DNA from 2 places in the Acetobacter sp. DmW_043 genome. Region 1 is predicted to be linked to the other one. Evidence: riboswitches for the same ligand, from Rfam matches in the RefSeq annotation. Region 1 holds a riboswitch; the other holds the start of a gene.
What was found. A riboswitch is a leader RNA that binds a small molecule or an ion and turns the genes downstream of it on or off. The one in region 1 is predicted to bind cobalamin.
Positions count from the first base shown of each region.

Region 1 (7,422 bases):
AACAGCAAGGCACATCCCCTCATAGCGGGATGTCTGAATATACGCATGTAAACCTGAGAGAAACTGCCCGACATTTGCTGAAAAGCCAGGAAGAGTGACCACATTCTCAAGGTTAAGCTGTCTGACTTTTTTCTCCAGGGCCGCGCGTTCAGGACCATCCCCCAGGATTGTCAGGTGGATGCGTGACTTCATCTCAGGGTGAGACAGCAGGAAAAAGGATACAGCATCGAGCATGCCGGCATAATTTTTAACTTCATGCAAACGGCCAACGCTCCCCAGCTGTAAAACGGCCCTGCCATCCCATTTCTGTGCCTGCAGGGCCGCCGGGTCGCTCTGAAAAAGTGGCCATGCCATAACCTGATCAGCAGGAATATGCATTTTTTCACGTAAAAACTGCACGACAGTCTGAGAGTCACCAACCCAGAGCTTTGACAGATTTCTCATGCGGTATGTGTAACGGCGGACGCTGGCGCTGTGTTTGAAGCTGATAACCGGAATACCGGTCAGGCGACCTGCCCATTGGCCAACCTTGTTACCCCAGCTGAGTGAGGTCCAGATGACATCCGGACGGTTTTTGCTGACTTGTTTGAGATAAGAGGCAAGAATAACAGGTAACAATCTGCGACGGCGTGAAAGCAGCGTATAAGATAACCCTGCTTCTGACAGGCGTATTGCTGCCCCCATATCACGCGGCTCGCAGGCGATAACTGATACCTCATGGCCAAGGCTTTGCAGAGTTTTTACAATGTTTGGTATGGCAAATTCAGCTCCGCCGGTTTCCAGACTGGTTACCAGATAGTGGATCTTCATCGTTAATACTCCTCCTGGCCGGAGAGAGACTGTCCTGTGTCAGACAGATATTCCCTGAAAAGCCCGTTACATCTTTTGTTAAGAAAACTTCATATGAATTTTGTCAATTATTCTGATGGGTAAAGATGTTTTTTATTTTTAAATATTGTATTTTTGCCATATTAAATAATAATTTCTTTCTTCATTACTGATTTTTCCCTCAGGATTTTGCAGAGCTCTATATTTACCATCCGTGAGTATTTTTCTGTAGTTAAATAATCAGCGTCTGCTGCCTGAAAAACTGAGAAGAAATATTTTATATCGACAGGAAAAATGGCCCTTCATTTAATAATGACAGGTTCGGAAAATTGTAAGTTGTCGTTATTGTGAGCGCTATTTATGTGCGTCATGCAGTAAAGTCCCGCCAGCGTTTTCTCAAACTAAGAACTAAACACATAAAGAAAATGCAATGTGGCACAGTCGTGCCACGTAAAGCAGACTAGCAGGATGAGACATAATGCCAGGGATTAAGAGTGTTCTGGTTGCGAATCGTAGTGAAATTGCAATTCGCATCATGCGTGCAGCCGTTGAGCTTGGTTTGCGTACTGTAGCGATCTACGCAAATGAGGATCGCTTTGCACTGCATCGTTTCAAGGCCGATGAAAGTTATATGGTGGGCGAGGGCAAAAAGCCAATCGCTGCCTATCTTGATGTTGATGATATTATTCGCATTGCAAAACAGGCGAATGTCGATGCGATCCATCCCGGTTATGGCTTTTTGTCAGAAAATCCTGACTTTGCCAGAGCCTGTGAAGCCGCAGGCATAGCTTTTATTGGTCCTAAGCCAGAAATTATGGAGCAGCTGGGTAATAAAGTGGCAGCCCGCGCTCTTGCCCAGCGGGTTGGTGTGCCTGTTGTGCCGGCAACAGGAGCTTTACCTGATGACCCGGACGAATGCCGCAGGCTTGCTGCCGGAGTTGGCTACCCCATTATGCTTAAAGCCAGCTGGGGCGGGGGTGGTCGCGGTATGCGCGCCATTCAGAATGAGAGTGAGCTTTTGCCTGCAATTGCTGTTGCAAGGCGCGAAGCCGCGGCTGCATTTGGTAATGATGAAGTTTATCTCGAAAAAATGGTTGTGCGGGCACACCATGTTGAAGTTCAGATTCTGGGAGATCTGCACGGTAATCGTGTACATTTGTTTGAGCGTGACTGCTCCGTTCAGCGGCGCAATCAGAAGGTCGTAGAGCGTGCTCCGGCCCCTCACATGTCACAGGAGCAGCGTGAGGCACTCTGTGCTAACGCCCTGAAAATAGCCGATGGCGTTAATTATACGCATGCCGGAACGGTTGAGTTTCTGGTCGATGCAGATACGGGGCATTTTTACTTTATCGAAGTAAACCCGCGTATTCAGGTTGAACACACGGTGACGGAAGAAGCCACAGGGGTTGACCTTGTTAAAGCTCAGATTGTTGTCAGCCAGGGCGGGTGCATTGGCCAGAGTGACTTTCTGCCGGCACAATCTGACATTCGTCTGATCGCTCATGCCTTACAGTGCCGTGTTACGACAGAAGACCCGGCTAATGAGTTCCGCCCTGATTATGGTAAGCTGTCAGTTTATCGTAGCGGGAACGGTGCGGGCATCCGCCTTGACGCCGGCACAGCCTATACCGGAGCGGTGATTACACCATATTATGACTCGCTGCTGGTAAAAGTTACCGCTCGTGGCCATGATGATGATGAAGCTATCCGTCGTATGGACCGCGCCCTTCGTGAATTTCGTATGCGTGGTGTGGCAACGAACCTTGGTTTTCTGCTCAGGGTTATCAACCATCCCTCGTTTAAAACGGGTGCATGTACCACGCGGTTTATTGATACAACGCCTGAGCTTTTTCATTTTGAACCGCGTAAAGATCGCGCCACGCGCCTGCTGCGTTTTATTGGTGACGTGACAGTAAACGGTAATACAGAAATGAAAGGGCGTTCAAAGCCTGCTGCTCCGTTGTTTGCACCGCAGTTACCTGCCGCAGCTATGAGCGCGTCGCCTCAGCCAGGAACGCGCGATTTGCTGCGTGACCTTGGTCCAGAAGGGTTCTCGCAGTGGGTGCTTGAACAAAAGCGCCTGCTGCTGACAGATACGACCATGCGCGATGCACATCAGTCCCTGTTCGCAACACGTATGCGCACAGCTGATATGAGCCGTATCGCACCGCGCTATGCACGTTTATTGCCAGATCTGTTTTCTCTTGAGTGCTGGGGTGGAGCAACGTTTGACGTTGCCATGCGCTTTTTAAAAGAGGACCCCTGGGATCGTCTCGATAAGCTTCGCACTGCAGTGCCAAATATACTGCTGCAAATGCTGATACGAGGTTCTAACGCAGTTGGGTATACAAATTATGCCGATAACGTTGTGCAGTATTTTATTAAACAGGCCGCTGCACGTGGTGTGGATGTGTTTCGTATTTTTGACTCACTGAACTGGGTTGAAAATATTCGTGTTGCGATGGATGCAGTGCTCGAAACAGATGCCCTGTGTGAAGGGACGATCTGTTATACCGGTGATCTGCATGATCCGGCCCGGCCAAAATACAATCTGAAATATTATGTCGATATGGCAAAGCAGATTGAAAAGGCAGGCGCCCATATTCTTGGCATTAAAGATATGGCTGGTGTGTGCCGTCCGGCGGCCATTAAAACACTGGTAAAGGCATTAAAGGAAGAAGTCGGTCTGCCGATTCATTTTCATACGCATGATACGAGCGGAGGGTCGGTGGCCAGTGTACTGGCCGCAGCTGAAGCCGGCGTTGACATTGTCGACGGTGCGATGGATGCCATGAGTGGCCTGACATCTCAGCCAAGTCTTGGTGCTGTTATTGCATCGTTGCAGCATACTGAGCGTGACACTGGCCTGACACCAGAGCGTATCGCGCCGTTCTCCCGTTACTGGGAGGGGGTTCGTCAGTCATACGCACCATTTGAGGCTGATATCCGCTCAGGTACCTCTGACGTGTATCGTCATGAAATGCCAGGAGGGCAGTATACTAACCTGCGTGAACAGGCCCGCTCTATGGGGCTTGATCATCTGTGGGATTCTGTGGCGCAGGCATATGCTGATGTAAATAAATTATTTGGCGATATTGTTAAGGTTACACCATCTTCTAAAGTGGTGGGTGACCTTGCGCTGTTCATGGTTGCTAATGACCTGACACCGCAGGATATTATGGATCCGGAAAGGGATATTGCTTTTCCTGACTCTGTTATCTCCATGATGCGCGGTGACATTGGCTATCCGGCTGATGGTTTCCCGGAAGCGTTACAGGCGCGTATTCTTAAAGGGCAGAAGCCGGTTGAGGGGCGTGCCGCGGCACATATTCCGCCGGTCGATCTTGAGCAGGCCCGTCAGAGTGCAAAAGAGGCGACTGGTCAGGATATTGATGATGCAGCTCTCGCAAGCTGGCTGATGTATCCTAAAGTCTATACAGACTATATTACGCACAGGCGTAAATATGGTGACGTTTCTGTGCTTTCTACGCCTGTATTTTTCTATGGTCTGAATGACAAAGACGAAGTTGCCGCTGAAATTGAGCCTGGTAAAACGCTGATTATTCGTCTGCTGGGTCAAACTGATGAGCCTGATACCGGTGAGACCAGATTGTTCTTCGAGCTTAATGGTCAGGCAAGAACGATGGGGTTTGTCAAAGCTGGTGCTCAGGCCAAAAAACAGACCCGGCTTAAGGCAGACCCGGCAGATGCATCACAAATTGCCGCTCCTATGCCCGGCATGGTGTCTGTTGTCGGGGTTAAAGCGGGCCAGAAGGTGAAGAAGGGTGATCTGCTGGTGTCAGTTGAAGCCATGAAAATGGAGACAGCAATCACTGCCGATCGTGACGCGACAGTGACGCGTGTTCATGTTGTTTCAGGTGATATCATTGATGCTAAAGATCTGCTGCTTGAGCTGTCATAAAGAGTGACTGTAGTAAAATGAAGAAGGCCCGGAGGGATGATATTTCTCCGGGCCTTTTTTGTAAAATGCAGCTGATGCAACAGGTGGTTTTTTAAAAGCTGCTACGGTGCATTATAGCGTGCCATTGCGGCGGCCCTTGCACCCAGTGTCCAGTGTATTGTGACGTATGTCCGTAAAATATGTTGTGCGGCATCTCTGTCATCAGATCCTCTGACTGAAGGAAGTGTTTCCAGCAAATCAAGTGCCTGTGCGAGCAGGGGGCGAAAGGCTGCTTCCAGAGCATGTCCTCTGGCATTATGAGCTGAAGGCGAGGTGCCAAAAGTGGCTGAAAAAATAGTGTAGCCACTTTTAAAAATAACATCCTCCTGGTTGGGGGGAGGTTGCTGAGCAGTGTGTGCTGCCCTCAGAGCTTCGGCACGGGAGGGGCAGTCTCTGATTAAAGTGAGAACAAGAGGGTGAAGGTCTGACTGAGCTGAACAGGTATGTGATTGTGGTGTGATACGAGGTGTCATGATACGATCTTAGCCTCCGGTACATCCCGCCCGGCGACACGGTAAGGCGACGGCAGCAGGTCTCCTGGCTTGAGGATCATCAGTTCTGATCTGGCCTTCCCGGTGGTGTGCACCAGTGGCTCGTCTTTACGACGTGAAAATCAGACCCATACCACATACAGTTGCGGGAGCAGCTGCCGACTTACCTTGCATGTAAAGGCTTACGGCATTCCCTGTTAGCCCGCTTGCGCGGGACTGCCGACAAGAGGGTCCAGTAATGCACATAACGGGTGTTAAGAGCAATATTACAGTGTGATTACGGCGGGAATAGATATCCCGGGCCTCTTGTCTCATGCAGGGGGAGACCTCACATAACATACACATCCTTCTGACCAGGAAAGTGGATATTATGCTGAATTTTGAGCTCTATAACCCTACACGCATTGTTTTTGGGCGTGAGAGTACGGCAAAACTTGATACACTGATTGCACAGGATGCGCGGGTTCTTGTTCTGCTGGGTGGGGAAAGTGCAAAAAAGAACGGCACTCTTGCTGAGGTACGCGCTGCTCTTGGTGCCCGTGAAGTGCATGAGTTTAGCGGTATTGAGCCAAACCCGACTTATGAAACACTGATGAAGGCTGTAGGCCTTATTCGCGAAAAGAAAATCGATTTTCTGCTTGCTGTCGGGGGAGGCTCAGTCATTGACGGCACAAAATTTGTTGCCGCTGCCGTAAACTATGAGGGAGATCCGTGGGAAATTCTTCAAACCTACGGTAAAAAAATCACCACTGCCCTGCCTTTTGGTACAGTGCTGACGCTGCCGGCCACCGGTTCAGAAATGAATGATGGTTCGGTTATTACGCGTAAAGAGACACATACGAAGCTTGCTTTTCAGAACCCTCTGGTTTTCCCGCAGTTTTCTGTCCTGGATCCGACAAAAACATTTACTTTACCTGCACGGCAGATTGCTAACGGTGTTGTTGATTCCTTTGTTCATATTATCGAGCAGTATCTGACATATCCTGCTGATGGCATGGTGCAGGATCGTTTTGCTGAAGGTCTGTTACAGACACTTATTGAAATCGGCCCGAAATTACAGACTGCGGGTAACGACTATGATCTGCGGGCAAATTTCATGTGGGTTGCAACGCTTGCACTTAATGGCCTGATTGGTGCCGGTGTACCTCAGGACTGGTCAACCCATATGATCGGCCATGAGCTGACCGCGCGTTACGATATCGACCATGCAAGAACACTTGCCGTCGTGCTGCCTGCCAGCCTGAATGTGCGCCGTGAGTCCAAACGGGCTAAGCTGCTCCAGTATGCAGATCGTGTATGGCACATCACCTCGGGTTCTGAAGATGAGCGTATTGATGCGGCTATTGAACGCACACGTAAGTTTTTTGAGGAGATGGGGATACAGACACACCTTCGTGACTATGATGTGCCTGCCAGCGATATTACTGTGATCGTTGAACAGCTGCGTAAAAATGGCATGGTAAAACTGGGCGAACAGCATGATGTTACCCCGGAAATCAGCCAGAAAATTCTTGAAGTCAGTTACTGAGGTATAATGCGGCTCTCTGAAAATATATCGGAGAGCAGCACTTAATAACAGCCCGGAGGAACGCATTCATATGAGTAACCCACTCGAGCAGTCTCCACAGCAGAATGCCCGCATTCTCGCAAAAGCACATGAAATGTGGGAGCGGGATGGCAAGCCCGCCTGCGGACCAGAAGCTTATAAAGAAAAGGCAGCAGATCTTATCGGGATGGAAAGTGCCCCTGATGCTGGTCAGATCCCTGTAAAGCCCTTTTCACCTGTCGGGCCGGAGGGAGAGCCTGTTGAGGAGGCCTGGCTGGAAGAGAACCTTGGTAATCCAGGCGGTAGTATGAATGAACTGGATGATAAGCGTGAAGTGCCGTTTGCAACACGCCGCCAGGAAAGCGAAGCCCTGAAAAAGGACTGAGCTATAAATACACTTCACGAATATGATGCGATTATTATGTTCGTGAAGTTATCTGCCGCTCTTTAGTGTTATATGATTAAAGAACAGATGCAGAATAATGGCTGATAATGCCCCCAGTGTGATACCACTCCCGAAAATAATATGTGCCCAGGCAGGCATTTTATCTGTGATATGCGGCTGAGCGGTTGCCAGCATGCCAAGACCAATGCTG
Region 1 covers NZ_JOMN01000042.1:2,657-10,078, forward strand. Annotated here, with positions in the region: gene HK11_RS10410 (glycosyltransferase) at 1-810, opposite strand, end outside; gene HK11_RS10415 (pyruvate carboxylase) at 1,307-4,750, shown strand; gene HK11_RS10420 (hypothetical protein) at 4,852-5,262, opposite strand; cobalamin riboswitch at 5,299-5,516, opposite strand; gene HK11_RS10425 (iron-containing alcohol dehydrogenase) at 5,651-6,808, shown strand; gene HK11_RS10430 (hypothetical protein) at 6,879-7,211, shown strand; gene HK11_RS10435 (nucleobase:cation symporter-2 family protein) at 7,260-7,422, opposite strand, start outside.

Region 2 (7,422 bases), on a different contig from region 1:
TCTGCCTGCGTGGGCAGTATGCCTGTTTCATACCCCTCAGCCTGCATCAGCCTCAGGATGGAAGAAAGGCTGGCGAAACTGTCAAGCCCGACGGCATGAGCAGTGTGACCTGTGTCACAGCCCTGCGCACCAGGCACGCCAGCACCAGGATAGTCAGACAACACAAGCCCGACCTGCCTGTGCTCAGGCAGCAGGCAACGCAGGCGTAACCAGCCCATAATACGCGCAACAGCCTGCTCTGTACCCGGAGCATAAATCTGGCGGGATGCAGGCTGACCAGGCGCAGTTTCCTCACGGAAGGAGACGGGAAAACTCGCAATGCTGCCATCAAGCTCAGGTAAAACAACCTGCATGGCCAGGTCAGCACGTGAGAGCCCTCTGGCGCTTGCCTGCCACAGCCCCTGGGTTGTGCCAGGCTGCAACAGCTGAATAACAGGCACACCGGCTGAAAGAAGAGGAGACTGCCCATCCCTGTCACGGGAGGAAAATACCGTAGCATTCACCAGACAATCAGGGTGTACCTGCGCCAGCCAGTCATTAAGCGCGCCGGCTACTTTTGTATCCCGCAAAGATGTGACAAACACCATATCGACACGACAACCATGCTGTGACAACTGACGCGCCAGCTCTTCAGGTGCGCTGTGGTCACCCACCAGCAAATGGGCGCGATAAAACACCACGACAACTCTGGCTGCTGCTCCCTCCGGCAAGGCAGCACACCAGCCAGACGGCTGCTGAACCGGTGGCGGAGCAGCAGAAAAAGTACGATAAACGCCCCAGTCTGGCAGCGGTTCAGGCGCCTGCCCTGCATCAGGCACGCCCCTGACAATGGCCTCCATAACCTCCAGCGCACAGGTCATATTACGTGGCCCGCCATAGCGAAAAAAACCGATCAGGCGTTTTCTCTGCTCCGGATCAATCGTGGACAGAGAGGCCAGCAAAGGATCATCTTCCTCTGCCTCCCCCTCTTTCCGGCGGGTATGCACACAGTCACCAGGCAAAAACACAAGTGGCACGCCCTTTGCCCTGCACCAGCCCGAAAGCTCCTCAGCACCATAGCGCCAGTAATCAAGGCCCCCAAGCAGACGCACAACCACACAACGCGCCTGGCTCAGTGTTGTATCGATAAATAAATCGACAGACATAGGATGCCGCAGGCGTGCCAGTGGCACGACCTGTATACTGGCATGCGTGCTCTGCCCGGCATGCTCCGCGGCCCGGCGGGTAATCGCGTCACGCAGCCCCAGAAGATCTGTCTCAGTAAACGAAAGAACAATCAGCTCTGCGGGATCAAGCCCCAGATCTTCTGCCTGGTCCTGTTCATCAAGTGTGCGGTTTTCACGAACAAGAAGGTGCATAACGTGCCAGCCTGCCTTTAAGGATTATACGCCTGCCAGAGCCTGACGCACGGCGGCTTCCTCAAGCCCTTTCTGGCCAATGACCACAATCTGGCCAGTACGCACCCCAGCTGCAGGCAGCGAACGGTCAAATTCGTAGCGAAAACGCGTACCAACACCCTGCACGGCCAGACGCATGGCTTTACCCTGCACGGCAGCAAAACCTTTCATACGCAAAACATCAAAACGCGCGGCAACATCCTGCAAACGGCTCAGAAATGTCTCAACATCTTTTTGCTCAGGCACTTCAACAACGAAACTCTCAAAATCATCATGCTCATGCTCGCCCTCTTCCGCATCATGATGGGAAGGACGTGCATCAAGGTCTGCCTCAGCTTCAGCGCCAATACCCAGCAGGATAGCAGGATCTACCCGACCCTCTGCTGCACGGATAATCTGCACCGGACGCGGAGCCAGACGGCGGATCTCTGCCTCAACTTTTGCCAGCTCCTCTGCATCAGTCAGGTCTGTTTTATTCAGCACAACCAGATCAGCAGCATTCAGCTGGTCTTCAAACACCTCAGCCAGAGGGTTGTCATGGTCGAGAGACGGGTCAGCTTCGCGCTGGCGGGCAACGGCCTCCGGGTCATCAGCAAAACGGCCGGTGGCAATAGCAGGCGCATCAACCACGGTTATAACACCATCAACCGTCATACGGCTTCTTATCGTAGGCCAGCCAAAGGCTTTCAGTAACGGTTTTGGCAGCGCCAGGCCTGAAGTTTCGATCACGACATGCTCGGGTGGATCCGCACGATCGAGCAATGCCTCCATCGCCGGCAGGAAGTCGTCAGCGACGGTACAGCACAGGCAGCCATTCACCAGTTCAACGACATCATCATCGCGGCAGCCTTCAATACCGCAGCCACGCAAAATTTCACCGTCTACACCAAGAGAACCAAACTCATTAACCACCACAGCAATGCGATGCCCTTTGGCATTTTGCAAAATATGCCGCAGCAGCGTGGTTTTACCTGCCCCCAGAAAACCACTGATGATAGTAACCGGAACGCGCGAAGGAAGTGCTTTATTCATGACTGTTCATCCTCTCTCTCATAAAGACACGCCGGGACACGCCCCAGCACCATATCAGACAAGGCTGCCGGGCGACGCGATGGCATAACCGTACCCTTTTTACTGGCAGCATATAAACGGGCATATGTCAGTATATCTTCGGCTTTTTCAGGGCCAAGGTGGCCCATAAGCCAGGTCCAGCGCCCTTTCATGGCAATTGCAGCTGTGCACCCGCGATCACACGATGCCAGACATTCAACACCTCTGATCTCAGCAGCAGGAATTAGTGCGGGATCCTGCACTTTTTCTGCATCAGTCAGAGCCAGCAAACGATCGTACAGCTGTGCACCAGGCGGGCGGTCCATGGCCGGGCCACCACGGCGACAGGTAAGGCACACATGCAGGATGGGGATATCCGGCATATCTGCTGATGAAGAGGACGCTGACATTCTGTCTCCTGACACACAGCCCCGCGCAGCAAGGGCCAGACACAACCCGGGTGCAGAAAAAAGCAGCCCCCCAGTCATGACAGAAAAAGACTGAGAGCATGCATAGCATATCGCTACACACTGGTTACAAACCGGGCACCCCGCCAGATGTAACACTGCATCGGATTTCGCTATAAAACCACCAGATTAACAAGGCTGGCTTTATATAATGGCAGGTCTCCTGGCTTATGGGCTGTCGGCCTGAAAAGCCTGCTTACGCATAGCTCAGACCAACATCATACCCTGCTCCTTCCCGCACCTGTTACAGCCGGTGGAGGCTGCCAGCGAACCGGCAGCAGAGGTATGATAAACTCACTTACAGTTGCGGGGGCAGCGACGGATTAACAGCCTGAGCCATGCACCGTTCTTCCCTTTTCATTCCTCACGGAACACCATTGCGCGGACAATGATCGTAAACCTCTTTTTTTTCAAGAGCGGACAAAATAACTAACCTGATCGGGATGTGTCACCCACAGGAGCAGGAGTAACCTTCTGCCCACTTAGAAAACAAAGTAATCGTTCAACATTTATCATAAAAATTACGCCAGATAATTTTATACATTAACTAATTTTCATTTATGACGTAAAACGATATTGTCGCCTGACACATCAGGCATTTCTCTTTCCATGCTATATCAGCAAAGAAACAGTAATGAGCATAAGAAAGAAAATAAAAGAGTTTGATTATTTTATAAAAAACATTCTACTTGATGACCAGATCGGAACAAAACCCAACGAAAATCGTGTTCTTGTCATAGGATACTCTGTGCCCTTAGGAATGGGAATAATTTCTACGATCTTACCTCTGTACTTAAGATTTATAAATTATCACAAAGAATTTTCTATTTTTTTTGCAATTATTGCTTCAGCGATATTTGTAGGATATATACAGATAACAGCAAGAAGAGGTATTCATAATAAAAATAAAGAAAAAAGAATTTTACTGTTAAAAAAACACGGAAATTACTTAATTATTATTACTTTTTTTCAATTTCAGGGATTTTAATTTCAGTTCTTTCTTTTAAATTCCCACCACAGAATGCAACTGATGAAAACTTTTTTATTCCTATGATTTTATTAATTGTATTTGCCGTGATAGGTGTTCTCGCCATACCTTTCACCTTTATGGCGCGTCGTATCAGCTGGCTGGTAAACCCACGATAACACCACCCGCTAGTCAGCACGCGACAAGGCCAGACGAAGCCCAAATGCAATAAACAAACAACCGGTAATGCGGTCGAGCACTTTCACTGTAGCTGGCTTTTTAAGCAGGTGACTTAAAGGCAAAGCCGCTGCTGTCAGCACAACAAACCACAGCACTGTCATGGCGCAATGAATAAGAGCAAGAAAAAGCGAGTATGCTGCGACAGACGCACCAGAAGGAACGAACTGCGGCAGGAATGTAATATAAAAGACCCCAATTTTAGGGTTAAGCATATTAGTCAGAAAGCCTTTACGTAAAAACTGACCAGCCGAACCTGAAATGGATTTTGCAGCCCCCTCCGCCTGAGCCATGGCCTCACGCGGGCGAAACAAAAATAACACACCAAGGTATGTCAGATAGGCTGCGCCCGCCCATTTCACGCCTTCATATGCCAGTTCTGAGGCTTTAAGCACTGCGCCCAGCCCCAGTGAAACCACCAGCCCCCAGATCAGCAGGCCTATAATAATACCCAGCCCGGTTTGTGCTGCAGCACGACGCCCGCCCACAGCAACAGAGCGCAACATCAGCGCAGTATCAGTACCCGGTATAACGGTCAGCACTGTTGCAGCAGCCAGAAACGAAAGCATAAGAGGGATATCAATAGTCATAACAGCGGCCTTTTCTGCTGGCTTTCGGGGATATATACTCACTGCCCAGGAGTTTTTAATAACCTTTTTGTGGGTCATAACGCAAAGGCACATCCTCCCCCCGCTCAAAAGCACGAATAACCCCGACAATATAACCTGCCCGTGCGGTGCGAGAGGCCTCTGATGCCACATGAGGCGTAATCAGCACTCCGGGGTGCGACCATAAAGGCGACTCTGCGGGCAGCGGTTCATGCTCAAACACATCAAGCACGGCATTATGCAACGTGCCATCATCAAGTGCTCGCAAAAGATCACTCGTAACGACAAGCCGGCCACGCCCCACATTAATCAGCCCCGCTGGTTTCTGAAGCTGTTTTAAAACATCGTAGGTTATAATTCCGCGGGTCAAAGATGTTTCGGGCAACAAACACACCAGAATGCTGCAGCTGCGCAAAAATGTTTCAAGCTCTGCAGTTCCGGCGTAACTGGTAATATGATCATAAGATTTTTTATGCTGCGACCACCCGACAACGGGAAAACCAGCCTGCACCAGGCTTTGTGCAACAGCTGAACCCAGCGCCCCCAGCCCCATAATACCAACCGGCGTCTCAGAGGACAGGCGCACCGGGGGCATACCCTGACGCGCCCATATCTGCTTATGCTGTGCGCTGTGCCAGCGCGGTGCCTCGCGCAGAAGAGAAAAGACAGCCCAGCGCACATAATCCTGCATCTGTGCAGCAGTTTCCTCTCCTCCCATACGAATAACCGGTAAATTTGCAGGCAGATCGGGGTCTGTCAGAATATGGTCAACTCCGGCTGCTACGCTTAGTATCGCTTTAAGGCGGGGCATCTGCGCAAGCCGTCCGGGTTCAGGCTGCCAGACCAAAGCGTAGTCAATACTGGCCAGATCAGCCGTTTTGTCGTGCCAGTCAATAACAGTCAGTTCAGGCATGAGGTGGTTAAATATAGTTTGCCACACCACGAAAGACCCGGGACCACCCGCTTTCACTATAAGAGATAACATATCCCCTCCCTGTTGCTTAACGAACTCCGGGAAAACAATAACGATGCAGAAAAATTAATATCTCAGGCGTAATATATTTTCATCATATAGGCACATCCGCTGAAATATGTTTAAATTACATCTTCGTGACTGGTTTTTTCTTAAAACCCGTGTTGTGAAAAGCATTTTAACTATGCAACGTTGCGTCTAACTTACGGAGATATCATGGCAGCCTTTAAGCGTCATACCCGTTCCTCTCTCAAACTGGCTCTTTTTGCCACTGTCGGAATAGGGATTGGCTGTAGTTTAACTCCCGCCCACGCTGATGACACGCCTCCTGCAGCGCCGGAAGTGCTTATGCCGGCCTCGTCATTTGCTCCATGGGGGTTTAACCTGAGTGGTCGTGATACCGCTATCATCCCGGGCAATAATTTTTTCGAATATGCAAATGGTACTTACCTGAAAGATCTGACTATTCCGTCAGATATGACCAGCTATGGACCGTTTAATGCTCTGGCTGAACTTTCACGTCAGCGCGTGCAGAGCATTCTGAACGAACTTTCTGCACACCCGGTTAAAACACCGCATAGTACAGATGAAAAGCTCGGCACATTTTACGCATCCTTTATGAACGAAAAAGCCGTTGAAAAACGCGGCATCAGCCCTCTTAAAAAAGACCTGAAAACCCTTCGTTCTCTCACCGATGCACAAAGCTTTGCCACACTGTCAGGCTCAGCTTTCACATCCTTTACGACCTCTCCGTTTTCACTCAGCGTTTCACCTGACTCAAAAGACCCCACGCATTACTCAGTCTACCTTGATCAGGGCGGTCTCGGACTACCCGACCGTGACTACTACCTGAAACCTCAGTTTGCAGAACAGAGAAAAGCGTATCAGGCCTATATCACGCAAATCCTTACCCTCATCAGATGGCCAGAGCCCTCTAAAACGGCAGATGCTGTCATTGCCTTTGAAACAAAACTGGCTGAGGCACACTGGGCCCGCGCAGATATGCGAGACCCAAACAAAACCTATAACCCGATGACAGTCAGCGATCTGATTAAAACCGCGCCTGGCTTTGACTGGAAAAGCTGGATGCTTGCTGCCGGCCTGCCAGCTGAAGGCCTTGAAGCCAGCACCATTATCGTACAGGAGCCCTCAGCCATTACCGGAGAAGCAGCTGTTCTCGCCAGCACTGCCCCCGAACTGCTACGCTCATGGCAGGCATTTCACACCGCCAGCAACGCTGCCGGTTATCTGCCTGACGAATTTGTTCAGGCAAGCTTCACCTTCCATAAAGTTCTGAGCGGTCAGCCTGCTCTGCCAGCACGCTGGAAGCGCGGTGTCAGCGCTACAAATTCAGCAATGGGCATGGCATTAGGCAAGGTTTATGTTGAGAAATTCTTCCCGGCAGAAGACCGCGCAGCTATGGAGCAGCTGACTGAAAACCTCAAAACAGCCTTCCACACCCGCCTGCAGCACAACAGCTGGATGACCCCAGCAACACGTCAGGCTGCTCTGACCAAACTCGACAGCCTGGAAATTCAGGTCGGTTACCCCAAAAAATGGCGTGACTATTCCGGCCTTGAAGTGAACCTGAAAGACCTTTACGGCAACGTCAAAAATGGCATTGCTTTCGAGTGGGCTTATGAACTGAGCCACCTGGGTAAAACAGTTGACCGTGATGAATGGGATATGACCCCTCAGACAGTCAATGCCTATAACAACCCGC
Region 2 covers NZ_JOMN01000035.1:11,713-19,134, reverse strand. Annotated here, with positions in the region: gene cobN (cobaltochelatase subunit CobN) at 1-1,358, opposite strand, end outside; gene cobW (cobalamin biosynthesis protein CobW) at 1,383-2,429, opposite strand; gene HK11_RS09680 (DUF1636 domain-containing protein) at 2,426-2,857, opposite strand; cobalamin riboswitch at 3,050-3,308, opposite strand; gene HK11_RS09675 (hypothetical protein) at 3,549-3,902, shown strand; gene HK11_RS09670 (LysE family translocator) at 4,070-4,708, opposite strand; gene HK11_RS09665 (glyoxylate/hydroxypyruvate reductase A) at 4,764-5,711, opposite strand; gene HK11_RS09660 (M13 family metallopeptidase) at 5,916-7,422, shown strand, end outside.
Region 2: linked by a shared signal. The riboswitch ahead of HK11_RS09680 (DUF1636 domain-containing protein) and the one ahead of HK11_RS10420 (hypothetical protein) in region 1 are both predicted to bind cobalamin.